DNA from 4 places in the Staphylococcus simulans genome. Region 3 is predicted to be linked to each of the others. Evidence: riboswitches for the same ligand, from Rfam matches in the RefSeq annotation. Region 3 holds a riboswitch; each other region holds the start of a gene.
What was found. A riboswitch is a leader RNA that binds a small molecule or an ion and turns the genes downstream of it on or off. The one in region 3 is predicted to bind thiamine pyrophosphate.
Positions count from the first base shown of each region.

Region 1: another riboswitch for thiamine pyrophosphate. It lies ahead of MUA87_RS08795 (ECF transporter S component); the one in region 3 lies ahead of thiC (phosphomethylpyrimidine synthase ThiC).
Region 2: another riboswitch for thiamine pyrophosphate. It lies ahead of MUA87_RS00885 (3-oxoacyl-ACP reductase); the one in region 3 lies ahead of thiC (phosphomethylpyrimidine synthase ThiC).
Region 4: another riboswitch for thiamine pyrophosphate. It lies ahead of tenA (thiaminase II); the one in region 3 lies ahead of thiC (phosphomethylpyrimidine synthase ThiC).

Region 1 is NZ_CP095100.1:1,870,897-1,876,988, forward strand. It holds gene MUA87_RS08780 (DUF697 domain-containing protein) at 1-61, opposite strand, end outside; gene MUA87_RS08785 (class I SAM-dependent rRNA methyltransferase) at 51-1,265, opposite strand; gene auxA (lipoteichoic acid stability factor AuxA) at 1,377-2,690, opposite strand; TPP riboswitch at 2,925-3,027, shown strand; gene MUA87_RS08795 (ECF transporter S component) at 3,133-3,708, shown strand; gene MUA87_RS08800 (ABC transporter ATP-binding protein) at 3,721-5,130, shown strand; gene MUA87_RS08805 (energy-coupling factor transporter transmembrane component T family protein) at 5,123-5,917, shown strand.
Region 2 is NZ_CP095100.1:198,306-204,397, forward strand. It holds gene MUA87_RS00865 (poly(glycerol-phosphate) alpha-glucosyltransferase) at 1-215, shown strand, start outside; gene MUA87_RS00870 (helix-turn-helix transcriptional regulator) at 267-452, opposite strand; gene MUA87_RS00875 (hypothetical protein) at 498-830, opposite strand; gene MUA87_RS00880 (LLM class flavin-dependent oxidoreductase) at 946-2,250, opposite strand; gene MUA87_RS00885 (3-oxoacyl-ACP reductase) at 2,280-3,032, opposite strand; TPP riboswitch at 3,148-3,249, opposite strand; gene MUA87_RS00890 (hypothetical protein) at 3,400-3,714, shown strand; gene MUA87_RS00895 (YfcC family protein) at 3,893-5,308, shown strand; gene MUA87_RS00900 (YbgA family protein) at 5,349-5,726, shown strand; gene MUA87_RS00905 (phytoene/squalene synthase family protein) at 5,925-6,092, shown strand, end outside.
Region 3 is NZ_CP095100.1:1,987,545-1,993,636, reverse strand. It holds gene MUA87_RS09385 (MsnO8 family LLM class oxidoreductase) at 27-1,013, shown strand; gene MUA87_RS09380 (GNAT family N-acetyltransferase) at 1,032-1,643, shown strand; TPP riboswitch at 1,733-1,831, shown strand; gene thiC (phosphomethylpyrimidine synthase ThiC) at 2,001-3,746, shown strand; gene MUA87_RS09370 (hypothetical protein) at 3,812-4,099, opposite strand; gene trpS (tryptophan--tRNA ligase) at 4,244-5,239, opposite strand; gene spxA (transcriptional regulator SpxA) at 5,661-6,059, shown strand.
Region 4 is NZ_CP095100.1:961,612-967,703, forward strand. It holds gene murA (UDP-N-acetylglucosamine 1-carboxyvinyltransferase) at 1-122, shown strand, start outside; gene MUA87_RS12860 (DNA-directed RNA polymerase subunit beta) at 203-328, shown strand; gene fabZ (3-hydroxyacyl-ACP dehydratase FabZ) at 333-770, shown strand; gene MUA87_RS04250 (YwpF family protein) at 843-1,286, opposite strand; gene MUA87_RS04255 (single-stranded DNA-binding protein) at 1,472-1,888, shown strand; gene MUA87_RS04260 (transglycosylase family protein) at 2,599-3,276, shown strand; gene MUA87_RS12800 (LysM peptidoglycan-binding domain-containing protein) at 3,485-4,246, shown strand; TPP riboswitch at 4,360-4,456, shown strand; gene tenA (thiaminase II) at 4,524-5,204, shown strand; gene thiD (bifunctional hydroxymethylpyrimidine kinase/phosphomethylpyrimidine kinase) at 5,207-6,028, shown strand; gene thiM (hydroxyethylthiazole kinase) at 6,021-6,092, shown strand, end outside.

The sequences.
Region 1 (6,092 bases), 120 kb from region 3:
TCAACATTTTATTTCCAATTTTGTCTGTAGATTTTTTTATGAATTTATCTTTAATCCCCATAATAGTCCTCCTCGATTATTACTTCTTCCACTTTTTCTGATACCCGAACAAAGACTACTTTTAAATATTTTGATGGTTTATAGTGCGGATGTGTTTTAAAATCTTTCGGAAGTCCCATTGCTTCTAAAATTTCAAAATCTACATCTTGTGCATCAAGCGTTCTCTTAATCATGTTTTTAAACGCTTTTGAAGTTAACGCACTTGAGTTTGTACTTAAAATTAAAGTACCTCCATCATTTAAAACAGGTAAAGCTTCTTCAATCAACTTATGATAGTCTTTTTGAACCGTAAAGACTTTCTTTTTATTACGCGCAAAACTTGGCGGATCAATAACAATCGTGTCATAAGCCTTATTGTGTCTTGCCGCATAATGATAGAAGTCAAAAGTATCCATGACATAAATATATTGTGTTTTCGGGTCAATACCATTTACCCCAAAATTCTCCTCTGTCAAACCTCTAGAACGATTTGCAAGGTCGACACTAGTCGTTTCTGCTGCTGTTTGTGCTGCAATGACAGAGAATGCCCCTGTATAACTAAATAAATTCAAAACACTGCGGTCAGGCGCATAAACATCACGTAATTTTTTACGCACTTCTTTTTGGTCTAAGAAAATTCCTGTCATCGGTCCGTCATCTAAATCAATATTATAGAACGTAAAGTTTTCTTCAATAACAATTGGGAATTCCGGTGCTTCCCCTGTTACGAAACCACTAGATACTTCACTGTCTTTAAAACGTGTCTTCTCAAAAATTGAAGTATAAGGAAAGACAGCTTGAACAGCTTCTAAAATATCAGTTCTGAACGTATAAATCCCTTTTGAATACCATTGGATTAATAAATGACGATCGTAGTAATCAATTGTTAAACCGCCGACACCGTCTCCTTCTGCATTAAACAATCTGAATGCATTTGTACCATCGATATCAAAGTAGTATTGTCGATAATCTAAAGCTTCTTCAAATAGCGCTTCAAAAAATTCTTGATTAATTTCTTCTTCAGCATCATAGCTTAAGACCCAACCTAATCCTTTATGTTGGCGCCCAACGTATGCTGTCGCAATGTATCGGCCATCATCAGTCACAATATGAAAAATATCACCATCTTCTAAATGACTATGTTCATAAATATCTTCTTCATCCACTAATGGATACTGATTTAAATACTTTTGTTCTTTACCTTTATTTAATACTGCTGTCTTCATATTATTATTCCGCCTTCTATGTGTAGTTACTTTTATCTTAACGTATCAGACGCTTCCTTTCTAAAAAGAACGTCTCAAATCCATTAAAAAAGCCGAGGAAACTTAAGTTCCTCAGCTTTTGTGTGATTCTGCTTTAGCTGGCGTACGTAATTGGATAATAAACGCAATCGTAATCGCCACAAGCATAATAAATAAAATCGGTGTAATAAAAATGGATAATAATAATCCATGAATCATAATATTGACAAATTCTGTCAACAATTTAAAGAATAAAATACTCACCATAAACAACTGCGCATAATACAATTTACCGCGTAAGAAATGCGTCAATGTTGTAATGATATAAGCGATAATCACAAGCAACAATAAGAAGAGTGTGATCCACTCGATTACATATGATGTTTGTGATAATTCCCAATCACCTGACATAAACAAACCATTACGGTTGTTTAATTCTAGTAAGGTAAATAGGAATAAAATCGCACCGCAAATCAATTCAACGATACCCGGTTTAATCCATTTTGGACGACGCATCCAAGTTGGGAAATCGTCTTCTTGCAGATTGACTTTATCTTTAACTGCTTTTTTGAAACTATCTCGTTTTCTTCTGATTTTCTCTAAATCAATACTTCTGCGTGTTCTGTATGTCAATTCTTGTGTACGTTCTTGAATTTCACGCAGCTGTTCTTTCGTTTGGCTAATTGTGCCGTTCTTGTCTGTACGTGAATACAACATTTCTTCGCCTAATTCTGCTTTAGTTAGCGGCAATGATCTTCTAAGGAATAAGAAATTCCAAATAGACATTTGACCTAAACACCACATGACAACGAAGAATGCGTTGACACTTAAAATATCAATTAACGCAATTTCATGACTTTCGATTCTGCCATATAACGAAATTTGAGAAATTAAATAACTGATTCCGTACGTACAGATAATCCATAGATAGTGCTCTTTTTGGTGCGCACTGTTCAACTCATCCTTGTACACAATGTATCCGATATGCACAATAAACGGAACCACGAATACAATCGCAAAGAAGCCGTAAACTTGTGTCATAAAGACGATTGTGATGAGGAAGAAAAAGATTCCTATTATAAGGAAGAAAATTGAGATATCATAATCATATTTTGTAGTCATAAATAATAAATAGCCAATCCATAGCAATGCAACACCGAACAAGATAATCAAGATGGCGCTGACCACTGGGAAATGACCAATAAATTGACTCATAATCCGTATTATTTCAACAAAGAAAGCATTGATGAAATCCCACACATTATTAATATGTATGTCAACCTTGCTCCCCTTCGCAAGTTTATGGATAAATGATAGATTGAGTAATACAATGATTCCAATGAAAAGTGAAACAATGCCAATAATCAAACTATAAATGATTTCAGCGTGCTTCTTTATATACGACATGTTTTTCACCTCATAGTTATTATATATGAACAATTCCATTGTGTCTTTAAAAATTAAAGTAAATCATTCTATGGTAGTATATTAGACTCAGACGCTATGCTCAATCCTAAATACACAATTTAACGTAATCTTAATGTGAACTTGCCTTTTTCATACCCGTTCTCTCTGGCTTAAATCTAAAATCACCTTGACAGAACCTATTAAAAAGCATACATTTAGTATAAATCTAATAAAGAAATACACTAGGGGTGTTTCGAACTGAGATGAAGCACAAAGCTTCAAACCCTTCGAACCTGATCTAGCTGAGACTAGCGTAGGAAAGTGTAAAGAATGAACTGGTTTAGGATTTCAGGGTAGAACCAGGGTATTCTGATGCTTATTTTCACGCTGCTTGCTAGACAAGTTTGCGTGTTTTTTTGTTTATATAGGAGGAATTGACATTATGTCTAAAGGACTTAAGCTTTCAGATATCTTAGTTACTGTGTTAATCGCAGTTATCTTTGCTATCATTTACAACATTTGGAACTTAGTGTATAAAGCCATGCAAGTGACTGGCTTACACTTAGAAGAATTATCTTACGGTATGTGGTTCGCAGCTGCTGTTGTTGCTTACTTAATCATTCCGAAAGCCGGTATTGCACTGTTAGCTGAATTCGCTGCTGGTGCTGGGGAAACAATTGTAATGGGACGCTTTGATATTGCGACAATTGTTTACGGCTTACTACAAGGTTTAGCGTGTGAAATTATTTTTGCGATTTTCCGTTATAAATCACGCAAATTAATGGTAGCGGTACTTGCTGGTCTAGCAGCCGCATTAGTTACTTTCCCTATCGACTTCTACTATGGTTATTTAGGTGAAGTAGCTGGATGGAACTTATTCTTATATGTATTCTTCCGTTGTATCAGCGGGATTGTACTTGCTGGGATTTTCCCATATTATCTTGTCAAAGCTCTGGATCAGACTGGGGTTACAAAATTATTCCGTCCTGCTTCCAAAAAGGATTATGACAATTTGTAAGGAGACATAAACGTGTTACTTGCTCAAAATTTACGACTTAAATATCCAAATGCACCAGATAAAATATTTGATGGTTTAGATATAGAAATACCTGATAAACAAAAGGTCTTATTACTCGGCCCTTCAGGCTGCGGTAAAAGTACCTTACTCAATGTATTAAGCGGCATTGTGCCGAACCTAATCGAGCTTCCAATGAAATATGACGCATTGGAAGTCGATTTAAATAGCGGCGTCATCTTCCAAGACCCAGACACACAATTTTGTATGCCAAAGGTTTATGAAGAACTCGCATTTGTGTTAGAAAATAAACAAGTGCCGAGAAAAGAGATGGACGCTTTAATTCAACAAGCATTAGCATCAGTCGACTTAGACGTTGGTCCTAAACAAACGGTTCAACAATTAAGCGGCGGTATGAAACAAAAATTAGCAATTGCTGAAACGGTGCTTCAAGAAGCAGATACATTATTCTTGGATGAACCGACTGCCATGTTAGATGTGGATGCGACAGAAGATTTATGGAATCAAATTAAAGACATGTGGCAAGAACAAACTGTCTTGATTGTAGAACATAAAGTGGAACACATTTGGGAACATGTGGATCGTGTTATTTTAATGAATCATCATGGGGAAATCATCGCAGATGATACGCCTCAAGTGATTTTACATCAACACGAAGATTTGCTGACTGAATATGGAGTATGGCATCCAAAGGCTTGGGACCATGCACCTAAAGCTGAATTATTACCGAATAAAGACATAACATCACGCTTCAAATATGAAAATGGCGAAGTCATACGTGGTAAGAAAACACTCATTCAAGTACCTGAACTCACAATCGGCGATGGTGAGTGGATTACCATCACAGGTAAAAATGGTGCAGGTAAAACCACTTTACTTGAGTCTATGATGCAATTGATTAAATATCGCGGAGAGATGTCTTATGATGGGCAACCGCTTCATAAAATTAAAGAAGCAGCAAAGCATATGTATCTGGTTTATCAAAACCCAGAACTGCAGTTCATTACGAATTCTGTTTATGAAGAAATCTTTATCAACTTCAGCGGCGAAAGCGCAAAAGCTGAAACTGAAAAACTGATTGAATTATTGAATTTAGAAGCAGTTCGTGATCAACATCCCTTCGAATTATCAATGGGTCAAAAACGACGTTTAAGTGTTGCGACTGCTTTAAGTTCACGTGCTGATATTATTTTACTTGATGAACCAACATTTGGTTTAGACAGTCACAACACGTTTAATTTATTAAATCTTTTCCAACAACGTGTTGCACAAGGTCAAACGATTATTATGGTTACGCATGACCCACATATCATTGAACGTTATCCGACAAGACGTATCGAATTACGTGACCACATGTTATGTGAAGATGTTCTATTTGAAATGGAAGGTGAAACAAATGTATGAAGCATGGAAAAAGTATTTCACCTTCGTAGATGAAGTTAATATTATCACCAAGCTTGGTTTAGGTATTTTCTTATTCTTCTTTGTGATTTTCATTCACAACTTTGATGTGATGATTTACCTAACCACTTTGATGTTTTTATTCTTACTGATTTTCGGCGGTATGAAATTGAAGGTCACTGCCCTATTCGTACTTTACACTGTGATATTCAGTATCATCTCAGCACTCTTTATGATTTTCTACGGAGATGGTACACATACCCTATTTAAATTAGGCTTTATTCATATCACAACTGAAAGTTTAGTGAGAGGACTGCATTTATCTATGCGTACGGATACCGTCACATTCTTCGGTATTGTGATGGCCTTTACGTCTCAAATTGTGATGATCTTCTACAGCCTGATGCAGCATTTGCGTGTAAAACCAAAAGTAGCCTACGCGTTTATGGCTGCCATCCGTATGGTACCGTTGATTATCAGTTCATTCATTCAACTACGTAAATCATTGAAGATGCGTTATCGTATGGTAGATAAATCAAATTATCGCGGTTTCAAGCGTGTGAAACATTTAATTATTCCGTTGTTAAGTCAAAACATACGAAAAGCACATCAACTTTCGGTTGCTATGGAGAAAAAAGGATTTAAAGATGGTAAAAGAACGTATTATTACTACGCACCATTTAGTTATCGCGACATCTTATTTATCTTATTATTCGCGGCGATATTAATTATTTCTGTAATGTTAGCTCATTATTTACCAATTACAGGAATTACTGACGTACGTGGTTGACACAAGCATTTATAATTCTTAAAATTTTTATCGGGCTGTGGTTGTCGAGCTGCAGCCCAACCAATATTTACATTTTCATTCATCCATATTTTTCCCAGCAGTGAACGGTCACCGATTCAACCGTTTACTGCTTATTTTTTATTTAACAAATATTATCGTTTAATTAAGTCAAAAG
Region 2 (6,092 bases), 840 kb from region 3:
GATTGATTAACGTAGATGATTTAATGACAACGATTCATAAACGTGCAGATTATCAGCGTACAGGATACTTCTATCCAGAACTTGCGATGTACTTTAAAAATCCACAACGTATTCTTGGTTCGTTCTTTATCAAACACCATGGTTATCGTGTACGCATTGATGATATCGAACACTATATTTCTGGTTACGTCCAATACCAAAAAGTCTTTAAATAATGACATATAAAACAGGCCATGAACAAAATTACGAGTTCATGGCCTGTTTTATTATGAAAATAATTCATCCACTGTAACTTTAAACTGTTTAGCGATTTTAAAAGCTAAGCTTAAAGAAGGATCATACTTATTATTTTCAATCGCATTAATCGTTTGTCTCGAAACATTGACACTTTTACTTAGTGCTTCTTGAGACATCCCATTTTGTTTGCGATACAATTTTATTTTGTTTTTCATAACTCTCACCCTTTGTAGGTGTATTTTCTCATCACTCTATGTCTATTATGAATACTTTCGTTTAACGATTACATAATTATAAACTAAACTTCCCATTATAATAACTAAAAAGACAGCTTCAGGATATTTCGAGATAAAACTATGTGCACTGACTAAACCAAGCGTACGATTTAGAAAGGCGAATGTAATGAGAAGAATAGTAATGATAAAAGTCTTTGCGAGTACTTCTAAAATAATTTTAGTTTGACGTTCGTCATAATGAGACTCAGTTTGAACATCTACTGCTTCTGAAGGCATATAATTTTTTAAGAAGCCTCTCCAAGCAAATGCGAAAGCAACTAAGGTTACAATAGGGATGATAATTTTAAGTAATATCATGATGTCCCTCCTGAAATGTAAAGTTTATTTGACATTTTTAGAATACTGCTGCGCTTAAATAATGTCAAGTATGTTTTACATTTCGTATAAAAAAACAGAGCCGAATGGCCCTGTTTTAAATTCCTAAATGTTCTTTAAATGTGTGTCCTGTATAGTTTTTTCGGTAAAGTCCGCGTTTTTGTAATTCTGGAACAATCATATGCACAAAATCATCTAAGCTATCCGGCAAGGTAGGAGGCATTAAGTTGAAACCATCTGCCACACCTTCTTTGAACCAATGTTCCATTTCATCCACAATTTCTTCAGGTGTTCCAATCAATGTTAAATGACCACCACCTGCATTTAAATACCCCAATAACTCTCGTACAGTGGGATCTGTATCTCTGATAATCTCAAGGACTGTTTCATAACGACCTACAGGCCCAGTAAATTCAGAGACAGGAGGTAAGTTTGGGACTTTGTCATCTAAATCCCAACTATGACAATCTTGTTGGACAAAGAAACTGAGTTGATTTAGCGCTGTTTCAATCGGTAGTTGATTATCAAGCGCCGCTTTTTTCTCTAAAGCTGCTTCATAGGTTTCTGCGACATAAGTCACCAGACCTGGGAAGACTTTGAGGTTGCGGTCAGTCTGACCGGTACGTTTGATTTCATCATCTAAGCGTTGTCTGAACTGTTTTGCTTGTTTGATATTCCAAGAAACAGAGTAAACTGCATCTGCATATTTAACTGCGAGTGCCACGCCTTGTTTAGATGCGCCAGCCTGCATTGCGACAGGTTTACCTTGTGGACTTGCGGGTGTAGATAAAGGGCCGCGAACTTGGAAGTGTTCTCCTTGATGATTGAAAGGTTCTATTGCTTTTGAATCAATCAGTTGATTGTATTTACGATCGTGTTTAAAATCATTGGTTTGCCATGACTCGAAGAGATGATTCATGACTTCCGCAAATTCATCTGCTTTTTGGTATCGTGCTGTATGATCAGGCAGACCTTCCATACTGTGATTTTGTGCTTCAATATCCGTCATAGATGTGACTAAATTCCAACCGACACGACCGCCAGTGATATGGTCCAAACTTAATAGCTGACGTGCAGCCGTATAAGGGTTAGAAAATGTGCTGGAAATCGTTGAGACTAACCCGACATGTTTTGTGACCTGCGAAATTGCAGTTAAATTGACAATAGGGTCAAACCAGAACGCAGGCATCGTGGTGTCATTATTTGCGGGGAAGGATTGGTTATCCGCGAAAAACACCGCGTCAAAATAACCGCGTTCTGCGATTTGAGCTAAATCTTGATAATACTCGATGGTGCCGATACGTTCGACACTTGAATCAGGCATCAGCCATGCGGCTTGATGATGGCCGCATCCATATAATAAAACGCCAATGTGCAGTTGTTTTTCTTTCTGCGTAGGCATGTTATTCACCTCGTGTTTAATATTGTTACTTAGTTCATTGTTAATCCGCCGTCAACAGTGATGTTTTGGCCTGTAATACCGTCTGCTTGTTCTGAAACAAGATAAGCCACCATGTTTGCGACATCTTGCGGTGTTGTCACCTTACGTAGTGGTGTACTTTGCGCAATCAAGTCAAAGACTTCAGGTGTAGTAACTGAGCTAGCGTCCGTTGTTTTAAGCAATCCGCCTGAAACAACATTCGCATTAATACCATATTGGCCAAGCTCTGCTGCAATGTTACGTGTGAAACCAATTAATGCAGCTTTCGCTGTTGTATATTCATGATAAGGAACAACAGGATTTTGGTATAAATTTGTGCCGATAGATACAACACTGCCACGTTGATTTTCAATAAATTGAGGTACCACACTTTGTACAACGTTGAATGCAGCTTTTAATGTGCCATCGATTTGATTTTGATAATCTGACCAGTCCATATCTTTAAATGATTTTTGTGTTGTCGGATCAAATTTGAAACCAATCAATGCGTTGTTCACTACACCATCAATACGACCGAATGTTTCTGTTCCTTCTTTGACTAAACGCTCTACAGCTTCACGGTCAGTAACGTCTGCTTGAATTGCGACAGCACGGTTATTATCAATTTCTTGAGCCAATGCTTCGGCAGCTTCCTTACTTTGGTTGTAGTTAATAATAACGTTAAAACCTTGTTCGCCTAATGTACGGCTGATTACAGCACCTAAGCCACGTCCGCCGCCTGTTACTAAAATTGTTCTTGCCATTTAAATCGCCCCTTTAGTTAAATTAAGACATAAAAAAACACACAACCTATCTAGAGCTGTGCGTATCAGAGCGAGTTGAAAGTATAGACTCAGACATTCTTAGCCATACTTTCTTAGTTATGTACTCACACTTTCCTACGCTAGTTTCAGCTAGATCAGGTTCAAAGGGTCTGAAGCCATGCTTCATCTCAGTTATAAAACGCCCCTAGTGCATTTATATTTGTCATTAACCTTAATCTATCGACTTTCTAGATGTAAGTCAAGGAAGGGCGATAAGAAAGGATTTAGTGAAAAAATAACAGCATACATGTTATGATAAACAAGAATACAAATAACAGGGTCTCCCTACAGAATTGGAGTGAGTTATATGTTCTGGTTAGGTATGTCATTCCCTTTATTAGCCATTATTTTCATTGTCTTCTCTGTGCGTGAAGAAAAGAAACGTAAATTGAAAAAACAAGAAAAAGAAGCTAGATGGGAAGCACAAAAACAAAAAGAAGCGAAAGCTAAAGAAGAACAAGCGGCTAAAACTCAAGAAACTGAAAATCAACAACCACAAGATGTTAAAGCACTTGAACAACAACAAGAACATCGAGAAGTAACAGCTGAAGAAGAAGCACAACGTGTTGAAGCAAAAGCAGCCGCGAATGCACCACACGAAGAAGATAAACCTTCTTCATAATTGAATCATGATGAATTGAAAGCTGACCGAAAGTATAACCGGTCAGCTTTTTCATTATGTTTCTATTTACTTCAAATACACAACGATACTAAATTTTCCCGACTAATGATTCAGAAATAGGCTATACTATATAAAATAAGAAAATTCAGATAATTAATAGTGGGAAAGAGGAATGTGTATGACAGAAAATACAAAGGAAAATTCAAAAGATTCATCTTCAAAATTTCAATTAAAAACACCTCATACGTATGCATTGTTAATGATAATTATCGCCATTGCTTGCGTCTTGACGTATATTATTCCAGCAGGGGAATATAAACGCGTAGATAAAGGGGGACAAACGTTAGTAGTCCCAGGTTCATATCATAGTATTGAACAACACGGGGTGTCATTTTTAGATTTATTCCGTGCAGTACCTGAAGGTTTACTGACAGGAGGAGAAATTGTCTTTTATATCTTTTTAGTTGGTGGTGCTTTCGGTATTGTACATAGAACAGGCGCATTTGAAAACGGGATTAACCAAGCGATTAAAACATTAGGTTCTTCGCGCATCTTAATGATTCCATTAACTATGATTGTGTTCTCTATTTTAGGCTTTTCAATTGGTTTAGCAGAAGAAACCATTATCTTTGTGCCGATCGGTGTAATTATTGCGAGAACCCTAGGTTATGATGCGATGACAGGAGCCGCGATGGTGATTTTAGGTGCCGCAAGTGGATTTATTGGAGGTATGTTGAATCCATTTACAGTCGGTGTTGCGCAAACCGTTGCTGAACTTCCCATGTTCTCAGGTTGGGGGTTACGTTCCATCATTTATATATTCATTCTAGCCGCAGCGATCGGTTCGGTAATGCTTTATGCTAGAAAAGTGAAACGTAATCCAAAGAAAAGTGTCGTTTATGCTTTAGAACAAGAAGAAGGTCAAAGTCATAAAGCTATAGAATATGAACGCTTTACCAAACGTCAAGCCTTCGCATTAAGTATTATTGCGTTAACTATTGTGTTTAACGTCTATGGTATCTTTCGTTATGAATGGTCTTTTAATCAAATGAGCGCAAACTTTGTTTTGGCAGGTTTGCTTGCAGGGTTTGTCAATGACTTAGGTATGAATGGTACCTTTGATGCTTTTATTGAAGGAATGAAAGACATTTTATTTGGCGCAATGATTGTCGGTTTTGCGAAAGGCATTGTCGTTATTTTAGAACAAGGTAAAATTATTGATTCTATTATTCATGGAATGACTACACTACTCAATGATGTCCCATCGTCTATTGTGATTATTGTGATGTTTATCTTCCAGTTTTTCCTTAACTTCTTCATTCCATCTGGTTCAGGACAAGCATTGACTACAATGCCTTTGATGGTGCCGATTTCAGACTTGCTAGATATTAATCGCCAACTTACGGTGCTTGCTTTCCAATATGGTGATTCCATCAGCAATGTGCTGTTTCCGACTTCTGCCATTTTAATGGGTGCACTCGCAGTTGCGAAAATTTCATACGTACAGTGGTTGAAATTCGCTTGGAAATTGATTCTGCTGTGGGTTATTATTTGTGCAATTGCCATGTCCATCGCATTGCTTGTCGGCTATTAGGGAATACTAACTCTGTTCAAAGTTAAAACATGAGGAGGAAGTGTCCTTGAATCAACACGAGAAAGAGAAATTATGGCGTGAATATAAATATGAAGTCATGTGGCATAGCCAAGCACACTATAACCAAATCAGATCAGTTATGAAAGATAATGTAGAAGGTGAGGTATTACAACGCTTGATTGATGAAGCATTAGCCCTCCCTCCGTCTAAAGGTGCCGTCATTAATACGTTTGATCATATGTGGGGCTATTTTAAGAAAGAAGCGGATGATACTGAAAAAAATCGACACCAAACATTGAAAGCGGACTTCGAATCAGAGAAAACAACATCTGATGAACTCTTGTCATTTATCTATACACTTGCGACTAAATATCAAAGTAAGTACTTATTAAATTCTTCAATTTTGAAGAATGCATGACAGAAAATCAGAAGTATTAAAAAATTTGAGAAAAGTGGTAGGTTATTAAATGACTTTTATCTGATTTTCGCTTAACATGTAACACAAGTTTCAAATTAAATCAGATTTGGTTAACTGAATAACTTAACTTATTATTAAAATTTCAAATAGAGGGTAATTGACTCTAGTAGGAATAATGACAGCAAGGTGTGAAATGTTATGGAACAATTAATAAATGATGATTACGAATACTGCAGAAAGATAATGGAAGAGTACTCAAAAACCTTCTCTTATGCGTTTAATAGTCTGCCTGAACAAGAACGTAAAGCAGTGTGGGCGATTTATGCAGTATGTCGCATGATAGATGACAGTATAGATGAATATGAA
Region 3 (6,092 bases):
GAGAGACAAGAACAGGAGAGGGTTATATGTTGCCGGTCAGTATATTAGACCAAACGCCCATTACTAAAAATCAAACGTCACAAGAAGCTTTAAAACAAACGATAGAACTTGCGCAACTTGCAGATCAATTAGGATATACACGTTATTTAGTCGCAGAACATCATAATTTGAAAGATGTGATTGGAACATCTCCAGAAATCTTAACGATGCATTTATTGAATCAAACTAAAGACTTACGCATAGGTTCTGGCGGAGTTATGTTGCAGCATTATCATCCGCTTAAAATAATCGAACAATTTCATTTAATGGATGAATTATCTAACCATCGTGTAGATTTGGCGGTAGGAAAAGCACCAGGAGGATATCCTAAGGTAACTGAAATCTTAAAAGAAGAGTTGAAAGAGCACTACTTTTCATTTGATGAAAAATTTGAGATATTGAATCGCTTGAACACTCAAAATTTTGATAATACATCTAAATACGCAGGATTAAAAACGGCCAAACGTCAAAGTGAGACCTCAAGTGTACCTGTATATTTACTGGGCACGAGTTTAAATTCAGTAATACAAGCTGCAGAAGCTAAAGTTGGTGTCATCTATGCATTCTTTATTAACGCTGAACAAGAAGCGCTAGAGGAGGCTTTAGAGGCTTATAAATCACGCTTCCCAGAAGGACGCTTTATTGTAAGTATACCCGCTATGGTTACAGCAGTTGGTGATAATCAATTACCATTTCGATTTTCACAACGTCATTTTGAATTGATTTCTAAAGATGGCAGACGCACGGTTTTAAATACTAAAGCACAAGTTGATGATTATTTATCACAAACTGATGAAACATTTGAAGTGACAGAAAAACGTATGCATATTATTAGTGGAAATAAGGAAGAAGTCCAAAGCAAGTTAGATGAAATTAATAGGAAGCATATGATTGATGAGTGGATGTTGCACATGCCGATTCCAAATCATAAATTGCGTATGAATACAGTAAGACAACTTGCACCAACAAACTAGAAAAAAGGAGCGCTAAGCGTGAATGATACTATAAAAATAACTTCAGCATCACGTGATTTTGATCAAGCTGGACATTTAAGCTATGTCGCGATTGGTGATATGTGTCATGCGATGTTAGGGAGTCAGAATGACCGATTAATTGAACACTATATGCAGAAAATGTATCGCAAGAAAAAGAATCGCTTCAGCTATGAACATACACTTCAAGCAACGATTAATGATAAAGTAGCAGGGTTGATGACATGTATGCCATATCGTGACTTAGAACGAAGTTTAGTTTCGACAGTCATTCAAATTGCTTTGTTAAAACACATTTTTGTGTTTCCGCATATTTTGAATTATTATCAATCTATCTTGTCATTAATTCGTATGCAAGAGGGTGAAGATGATGAGTATCATGTCAGTATGTTATCTGTTTCATCCGAGTTTCAACGTAGAGGTGTCGGACAAGCTTTGTTGGAAGAAGCGGAACATAAAGCTAAAGCAGCAGGATTTAATAAGATTTCACTAACTGTAAATCAAATCAATTACAAAGCAAATGCCTTATATCAAAAGTTAGGTTATGAAAAAGTGGGTGAAGCAAAGGCCTCAATGATTACATTAAATAGAATGAGAAAACACTTAACTTAATAACATAACTATGACTTTTAAAATGTGATACCGCACATTGACTTGTATAATAGATTGTTGAATGTTAGTATAAAAATGTAAATTAAATATCTCATTGCTAGGGGTGCCGAAATGGCTGAAAGATATACCATCAACCCTTTGAACCTGATCTAGTTAGTACTAGCGTAGGGAAGCGTACATAGATGATTAAGAAACAGAAATTCAATATGACGATAGATGGACATAGAGATATGTTTATTTTTAGTTGTATATGTATAAAATCCTTACGCATTCATAAAATTATGAATGCGTTTTCTTATTTGTCTTGTCTTGATGTTTTATAGGCCTCCTAGCAATGATGCAGGGAGGAATTATTTTATGAAACAAGAAGAAATTGAATTGAAAAAAGGTTTTCCAGCAAGCAGACGTGTCTTTAAACAAGGGGCAGATGAAGATATTCGTGTGCCGTTTCGTGAAATTGAACTCAGTGATACGGTGACAGATTACAGCACACAAAAGAACGAACCTTTTACAGTGTATGATACAGCGGGTGTATATCACGAAGAAGGTTATGAAGTAGACGTCCAAAAAGGTATTCCGAAATTACGTTCTAACTGGATTGAAGCGCGTGAAGATGTAGAAGCATATGAAGGACGTAAGGTGCAATCGATTGATAATGGCTTTAAAAAAGAAGGTCATCATAAATTCGTTGAAACGCCATTTAAATATCAGCCTAAACGTGCACAAGAAGGTAAACGTGTGACACAAATGTATTATGCAAAACAAGGTATCATCACAAAAGAAATGAAATTTGTGGCTGCGCGTGAAGGTGTCGAACCAGAATTTGTCAGAGATGAAATTGCGAGAGGTCGCGCAATTATTCCTAATAACGTGAACCATCCTGAATCTGAACCGATGATTATTGGTAAAAACTTCCAAGTAAAAATTAATGCGAATATCGGTAATTCTGCAGTGTCTTCATCGATTGAAGCGGAAATTGAAAAATTAGTATGGGCCACACACTGGGGTGCAGATACAATTATGGATTTATCTACAGGTAAAAACATTCATGCGACACGTGAATATTTATTAAGAAATTCACCTGTTCCTGTAGGTACAGTTCCAATTTATCAAGCATTGGAAAAAGTGAATGGTATTGCGGAAGATTTAACATGGGAAATCTATCGTGACACATTAATTGAACAAGCAGAACAAGGTGTAGACTACTTTACTATCCATGCAGGTGTATTACTACGTTATGTTCCATTAACTGTTGATCGTTTAACAGGCATTGTTTCCCGTGGAGGTTCTATTATGGCGCAATGGTGTTTAGCGCATCACGAAGAAAGCTTCTTATATGAACACTTTGATGATATTTGTGAAATCTTAAATCGTTATGATATTGCGGTCTCTTTAGGAGATGGATTAAGACCAGGTTCAATTTATGATGCGAACGATGAAAGCCAAATTTCAGAATTAAAAACATTAGGTGAATTAACAGATATCGCTTGGAAACATGATGTTCAAGTTATGATTGAAGGTCCAGGACATATTCCAATGCATAAAATCAAAGAAAACCAAGATTTAGCAGATTTTTACTGTAAAGAAGCACCGTTCTATACATTAGGACCACTTACAACAGACATCGCACCAGCTTATGACCATATCACATCTGCCATCGGAGCAGCACAAATCGCAAGTCATGGTACCGCAATGCTTTGTTATGTTACACCTAAAGAACATTTAGGTTTACCAAATAAAGACGATGTACGTGAAGGTGTAATTACTTATAAAATTGCAGCACATGCGGCAGATTTAGCGAAAGGCTTGAAAGGTGCATCAGAACGTGATGATGCAATTAGTAAAGCACGTTTTGAATTCCGTTGGATTGACCAATTCAATTTATCTTTAGATCCAGAGCGTGCGCGTGAATATCATGATGAAACCTTACCAAAAGAGTCAGCAAAAGTTGCACACTTCTGTAGTATGTGCGGACCTAAATTCTGTTCAATGCGTATTTCTCATGATTTACGTCAACATCATTTTGATGAGCAAGAAAGACAAGATGCGATGAAAGAAAAAGCGAAAGATTTTGTAGAACAAGGCAGTAAGATTTATCAATAATTAGAAGCAAACTAATAAAAATAGCACCAGTACAAGAAAATTAATGTACTGGTGCTGTTTTTTACTTATAGCGCATGGAAAACCGCAATAAAAACTGTACCGATATAAAAAGTCAAACTCGCGTAAATCCAAAAGTAATTCGTACCGATAGATTCAGCACGTTGTTGAGCATTATGAAAGAACGGAAGGTTACCGTTTTTAATCAATGAAACACCCACAAAGAATGCAAAAACGATAAAGGAACCAATAAATAAAATTGTGTTAATAACCATATCGTAATGTACAAAAAGACTATACCCCACATAAATCGTTGCTGCGATACAAGCTACTGTTCTTATTATTGTAGAAAGCATGTGCTACACCTCTCATTCATCTTATATCGTTATTATATAACATTTAAGTTAATAGAGGTATTACTATTTAGATTGTTCAAGGTTTAAAAAGAGGCAAATAGAAACCGTATACTCAAGAGAAGAATATACGGCTTAAAATACTATTTATCTTTTGCGTTTACGGCCTAAGCCCATCGCATTTTCCATTTTTTGTAATGTACGTGAAGAAGCTTTAATAGCTTTGTCTCGACCAAGATCTAAGATTTCATCTAGTTTATCTGAATGGTAGTAATCGTTATAGCGTTCTTGGAATTCTGTTAAGAAGTTTTTAACGACTTCTGCTAAATCACCTTTAAAGTCGCCATAGCCTTTACCTTCATAACGTTTTTCAAGGTCTGAGAATGATTCGTCAGTTAGGCTTGAATAAATAGAAAGAAGGTTGCTGATACCTGGTTTATTATCTTTGTCATATTTAATGATACCATCTGAGTCAGTTACAGCACTTTTGATTTTTTTAGCTGCTGTATTTGGATTATCTAATAAAGAGATGTAGTTTTTCGTATTATCATCACTTTTACTCATTTTTTTAGTAGGGTCTTGCAGACTCATGACACGACCACCGATTTTCGGCATACGTACTTCTGGTTTTACTAAGACATCGTTGTAGCGGCTGTTGAAGCGGTCTACAAGATTTCTTGTTAATTCAAGATGTTGTTTTTGGTCTTCGCCGACAGGTACGATATTCGTATTGTAAAGTACGATATCAGCTGCCATAAGTGGCGGATAAGTTAAAAGACCAGCAGGGATACCTTCTGTTTGTTTAGATGATTTATCTTTGAATTGTGTCATACGTTCTAATTCGCCTACAGAAGAAATAGTTGTCAGCATCCATCCTGCTTGAACGTGTGCAGGAACCTCTGATTGAATAAATAATGTTGATTTTTCTGGGTCGATTCCTGATGCTAAGTAAATTGCGGCTAATTGACGGATGCGCTCACGCAATTTCAGTCTGTCCTGCGGTACTGTAATCGCATGTTGATCTACGATGCAGAAGAAACAATTATAATCATCTTGGACTTCACTGAATTGTTTAAGTGCACCGATGTAGTTGCCTAATGTTGGAATTCCACTTGGTTGAATTCCTGAAAATAGAGTTTCCATTTAAGATGCCCACTTTCTTACGTAATATAGTAATGGTTTCATTATAGCAGTATTTTAAATATTTGTAATGTGTGTTAAAATATAGATGTAGCTAAATTTTTAACCTCATACCCGTGTGGCATTTTATATTCAAAATATTGAAAAGCTATCGTCATTTTAGCTATTCGATCTCAAGAATTCGGTATGTTTTAAATTTTCTATAAATAATCCCTTTTTTCTCATTTAATTTTAATGTTGAAAGGGTATACTTTAATCATAGAGTTAAGAGAAGGAAATTTTAACGTGTAGACAAAGTTTAAGTTGAAAGTAACACGAGTTATTTGGACATAGATGAGTACTGCGTTTTGATTTTAGATAAATTCCTTAACTAAATCAACAAAATCAATGAATTTAATTCATGATAAATAGGAGAGTGAGATGTATGGTAACACTATTCACATCACCAAGCTGCACATCTTGCCGTAAAGCGAAAGCATGGTTACAAGAACATGACATTCCGTATACGGAGCGTAACATTTTTTCAGAACACTTAACAATTGATGAAATTAAACAAATCTTAAAAATGACAGAAGACGGAACAGACGAAATTATTTCAACTCGTTCTAAAACATATCAAAAACTAAACGTGGACATTGATTCATTACCACTACAAGAATTATATACAATTATTCAAGATAACCCAGGCTTATTACGCCGTCCGATTATCTTAGATGAAAAACGTTTACAAGTTGGTTATAACGAAGATGAAATTCGTCGTTTCTTACCAAGAAAAGTGCGTACGTTCCAACTACAAGAAGCGCAACGTATGGTAGACTTATAGGATTTAAAATCCAATTAAATGAATGTGAGGGGC
Region 4 (6,092 bases), 1.0 Mb from region 3:
CCGGTTTAGTGGCTGAAGGTACTACTGAAGTTTCAGAATTACAACACTTAGATAGAGGTTACGTAAACTTTAACGGTAAACTTAAAGCTTTAGGTGCTGATATTGAGCGTGTTAATAAATAAGTAAGTAGGGGATTAAGATGATTAAACGCTTTTATTTTAAAGTGATAAAATTACCGATTGGTTTTCACATACTCATCGTTATGCTTATGATGCTTTTGATGTTTTTCATCGGTATGTGTATCGGTTTTATATTGAATCATCAAAATCCGCTTAATATATTTGAATACCAGACTTGGTATCATTTCAAGCAAATTTTTGGAGGCTAGTAACATGGAAACAATTTTTGACTATAACCAAATTAAAAACATTATCCCACACCGTCAACCTTTTTTATTAATTGATAAAGTTGTTGAGTATGAAGAAGGTCAACGTTGTGTGGCTATTAAACAAGTATCAGGTAATGAACCATTCTTCCAAGGTCATTTCCCAGAATACGCGGTTATGCCAGGCGTGTTGATTACTGAAGCATTAGCACAAACTGGTGCAGTTGCGATTTTAAACAGTGAACAAAACAAAGGTAAAATCGCATTATTCGCTGGTATTGATAAATGTCGTTTCAAAAGACAAGTTGTACCTGGTGATACATTACAGTTAGAAGTTGAAATTACTAAAATGCGTGGACCAATTGGTAAAGGCACTGCGAAAGCAACTGTTGATGGTCAATTGGCATGTAGCTGTGAATTAACATTCGCAATCCAAGATGTATAAGCTGATATAAAAAGACTGAGACAATAGATATAAAGCATTGCTTTAATTCATCTATATTGTCTCAGTCTTTTTTTAATCTTCTCTTTTTTCGTCTTTTAAACGTGGTTTTGATTGCATCATACGGTTGAATGAAGTCTTCAATTCTTCACCAGATAATCCATCATCTACAAGCTGTGCTAATAAATTTTCAGCATAAACTTGTCTTAATGTATAGACGTGGCAATCAAAAATAATAGACATACGCTCATTATCGTATAATGAAATATTTTTAATTGTTGCATCGAATAATGCAGGATCATTAGAAGGACGTGTGATCACAACACGTATATCTAATAATGTTTCATCATCCATATATTCTTTCATAATATCGTAGTGGTTACTGGAGATTACAATTTCTAACAACCAGCCGGTGCCGCTTTGTTCTTTATTGATAATTACACCATCATAGAGTTCATATTCTATAACGCCACCGTGTTCAGTGACAATTTGGAATCTGACTGCTTTAAATGTTTTCAATTGAAGTCACTCCAATCTTTTTAAAATCTGCAAATTTTTTCTTTCTGATTCTAGTATAGCGTAAAAGATAAAAATATTTGAGAAATAGTACAGAAAATTAACCAATCAACTATAAAATTTCTCTTAATTTGTGTTTTGACGATATGTATCAATCTGAATATGATAGTAACCAAGGAGGTGACAAAATGCTAAATAAAATCGTTATTGTAGGAAGATTGACGAAACAACCTCAATTGACAGCAAAGGAGGAATCAGACATTGTATACTTTAGTGTTGCGACAGAACGTCATTATAACTATCAAGGCCAGAACAAACAATCTGTAGACTTTATTAATTGTAAGGCTTTTGGCAAGATTGCCCGAAATATTGCCAGCTATACACAAAAAGGATCGCTTGTCGGTATTACTGGCTATATGCATTCCTACAAATATGAAAAAGATAATCAAACACATTTCGGTATGGAGCTGGTTGTAGAAACAATCAAATTTATCTCGCATCCGAATGACAATTCAAGTTGTCAATTCTCATCACACCATGCACAAACGGACACTTTGATGGGTGAATATGAAGGAAGCCCGTCCTTCGACGCCATTCATCTCTAACTACCAAGTTATCCATTGACATTATATATGCTTAACTGCATATCTCCCAAAATCAAATTGCAACAACCAGCATGATGTATTCATCTCTATCCTGTTCAAAGTATCATGCTGTCCTCTCGTTAATTAAAAGTAATTCATTATGATGTTAGAATTATCCTTCTTTCTATTATAGGAAGATTCCTATAATCTATTCCAAACTCTATTTTTAAACTCTATTTAGTCCAACGCATAGCTTTTACTGCGAAAGATGCTTGGATTGCTCCATTTTCAATTTTGTACTTTCAACTTAATCCATAAAAAACTCTTTAAATATACTAATACTCACCAAGACTTTGCATAAATTTCACTTTATGCAGGGTCTTTTTTTATAAAAAGACGTTTGACAGAGAAAAAACCATGTTTTATTGCGGTTTTTTCTAGAAATTTTAGCCGATGTAAAGGGTAAAATAACCCTTCAATTATCTGAAAGATTACATAAATGTTACATAGGTTAAGAGTCAAAATTCAGTTAGAATGTGATATTAATAGGATTTGAAGTGATAGTAAGATACCTAACTATTTTATTTTAATGTAATTTACACGTAAAATTAAGCTGTATTTTTTTATTTGGTTGTAACCTACACCCTGATTTCAGATGATATAGTTGTAATTGCAAATTGATGATATTAATCACACGAAAAAACAATTACCTTATAGGAGGATTTTTAGAAATGAAAAAATTATTAGTAGCTTCATCAGCAACAGCAGCATTATTCGCAGTAGGAGTAGGAGCAGAAGCTCACGCATCTGAACAAGGAAATGCAGATCAAGCACAATTAGCAGAAACAGCATTAAACAATCCTGAACAATTAAACGAAAGCCCTGTACAAGAAGGCGCTTATAATATTAACTTTGAATATAATGGTTTAGACTTCAACTTTGAATCAGACGGTCAATATTGGAGCTGGAGCTATGGTCAAGCAGGCGGTAACGCACCAGCAGCTCAAACTACAACTCAACAAGCACCAGCAGCTCAACAAGCTCCAGTAGCTGAGCAAGCAGCACCACAAGCACAAGAAGCAACAACTCAACAAGCACCAGCACAACAAGCAGCACCTCAAGCTCAACAAGCTGCTCCACAACAATCAGCAAGCACTGGTTCATCAGCTGGTTTAAATGATCACTTACGTGCAATTGCACAACGTGAATCAGGTGGCGACATCCACGCAATCAACCCATCATCAGGTGCAGCAGGTAAATTCCAATTCTTACAATCAACTTGGGATTCAGTAGCACCAGCTGAATGGGTAGGTAAATCACCAGCATCAGCACCAGAAAGCGTACAAGACGCAGCAGCTGTTAAATTATATGACGGTGGCGCAGGTGCAGGTCACTGGGTTACTGCATAATTCAGCTAACTGATTATAAATAAATAGTTAAAAATCTATCAGGCAGGTTATCTCCAATTTAGGAGGTAACCTGCCTTTTGTAATATGTATGTAAAGAAAGACACAAGAAATATATATTGTTGTAACCTATGTTATTAGGATAGATGCTATTATAAAGACATCAAATAAATGATTTAATACAAACACCTTATGGGAGGACATATTTTACATGAAGAAATTACTAGTAGCATCGACAGCGGTGACAGCTGCTGCAGCAGTATTGGCAACAGGAATTGGAACTCAAGACGTACAAGCAAAATCATCATCAAAAGCTGAACATGCGAAGAAAGTAAAAGACGCTGAAAAGTATCTAAACGAAAAAGGTGAATACACTGTAGTTAAAGGTGACACTTTAAATAAAATCGCTAAAAAATTCGACGTTAAAGTCAAAGAATTAAAAAAATGGAACGATAAAAAATCTGACTTAATCTTAGTAGATGAAAGTTTAAAAGTTAAAGAACCTAAAAAAGTTGCGACAACACAAACAGCTGTACAATCAGACAGCCACTATGCATACAATACGCAACAAGTATCTTACAATAATTATAACCAAGCGCAATCAAACAATGCGCCACAATCATCATATACAGCACCACAACAATCTTATAACGCACCACAAGCATCATACAGTGCACCATCATATGCATCTTATGGTTCAGGTTCAGTAAGATTAGCTAACGGTAATACTGCAGGTTCTACAGGTGCATACGCAGCAGCACAAATGGAAGCTCGTACAGGCGTATCTGCATCAGTATGGGAAAACATCATTGCACGTGAATCAAATGGACAAGTTAATGCGTATAATCCATCAGGTGCCAGCGGTTTATTCCAAACAATGCCTGGTCATGGTTCTACAGCAACAGTTCAAGATCAAATCAACTCAGCTGTACATGCATATAACGTACAAGGATTAAGTGCTTGGGGTTATTAATGTTAAATAGTTAAAATTCAAGTCGAGACTAAGGTCTCGGCTTTTTTTATGAAAACAGATTCATTGCAAGTATGAAAGGGCTTTGATATGTTTAGTATGTAAATAAATTAAATAAAAACTGCTAGGGGCGCCTTTTGGCTGAGATAGGAAACTAGACCCTTTAAACCTGATTTGGTTAAGACCAACGTAGGAAAGTAGATACATAGTATGCATGATGCAAAAATACTGAAACTGCACTCCTAGGTTGGAATGCAGTTTTTTTATTGGAGGAATAAAAGTGACTTTTGCTGAAACACTTGAAAGAGATGCACAACCGATTATTGATCAAATTTATGACGATAATTTCATTCAAGCATTGTTAAAAGGGAATATAGATAAAGAGTCAATTAGACAATATTTACGTGCAGATGCCTCGTACTTAAGAGAGTTTGCGAATATCTATGCTTTATTAATTCCTAAAATGCCGAATTTAGAAAGTGTTCGATTTCTAGTTGATCAAATTCAATTCATTGTGAATGGTGAAGTGGAAGCACATGAATTCATGGCAGAATACGTGGGTGAACCGTATCACGAAATCGTACAACAAAAAGTGTGGCCGCCAAGTGGTGACCATTATATTAAACATATGTATTACAACGTTTATGCCCATGAAAATGCTGCATATGCGATTGCGGCAATGGCACCTTGTCCTTATGTCTATGCAGAAGTAGCAAAACGCGCAATGCAGGATGACAGATTAAATCAATCTTCTATATTGAAAAAATGGTTTGAATTCTATCAAACAGAAATGGATGCATTAATCGATGTTTTAAATCAATTAATGAATGAGTTAACTAAACATATGACAGATACAGAGAGACAAGAAGTCAGAGAGAATTATCTACAAAGTACAGTACATGAACGAAACTTCTTTAATATGGCTTATACAAAAGAACAATGGGAATTTGGAGGTAAATAATTATGAACAAACCGAAAATTGCTTTAACGATTGCAGGCACAGATCCAACAGGCGGCGCAGGTGTAATGGCTGACTTAAAGTCATTTCATGCATGCGGTGTGTACGGGATGGCCGCAATCACAAGTATCGTAGCGCAAAATACAAAAGGGGTTCAACACATTCATAACTTAGAATTATCTTGGTTAGAAGAACAGTTAGATAGTGTGTTTGATGACGAATTACCGCAAGCGATTAAAACTGGCATGATTGCGACAAAAGAAATGATGGAATTAATTCGTACTTATTTAGAAAAGCATCCTGAAATTCCATATGTCATTGATCCAGTAATGCTAGCCAAAAGTGGAGACTCTTTAATGGATGATAAAGGTAAACATGCCTTACAAAGTATCTTGTTACCACTTGCTGATGTTGCAACACCTAACTTACCTGAAGCAGAGGAAATTGTAGGATTCAAATTAGATAATGAAGATGCGATTAAAAAAGCAGGTAAAATCTTCATAGAAGAAATCGGCAGTAAAGGTGTAGTCATTAAAGGTGGTCATATCGAAGATGACAATATCGCAAAAGACTATCTATTTACGAAAGATGGTTTAGAAATTTTTGAAAGTGAAAGATATGAAGCAAAACATACACATGGTACAGGTTGTACTTTTTCAGCTGTAATTGCGGCTGAGCTAGCGAAAGGGAAAACGATTTATGAAGCGGTTAAAAAAGCAAAAGACTTTATCGCATTAAGTATTAAATATACACCTGAGATCGGACAAGGCAGAGGACCAGTTAACCATTTCGCATATATGAAGAAAGTAGGATTAGATGATGAGTAAAGGTTTAGATAGAATCAGAACAGAACATCCATTAGTTATTTGTTTTACGAATGATGTCGTCAAA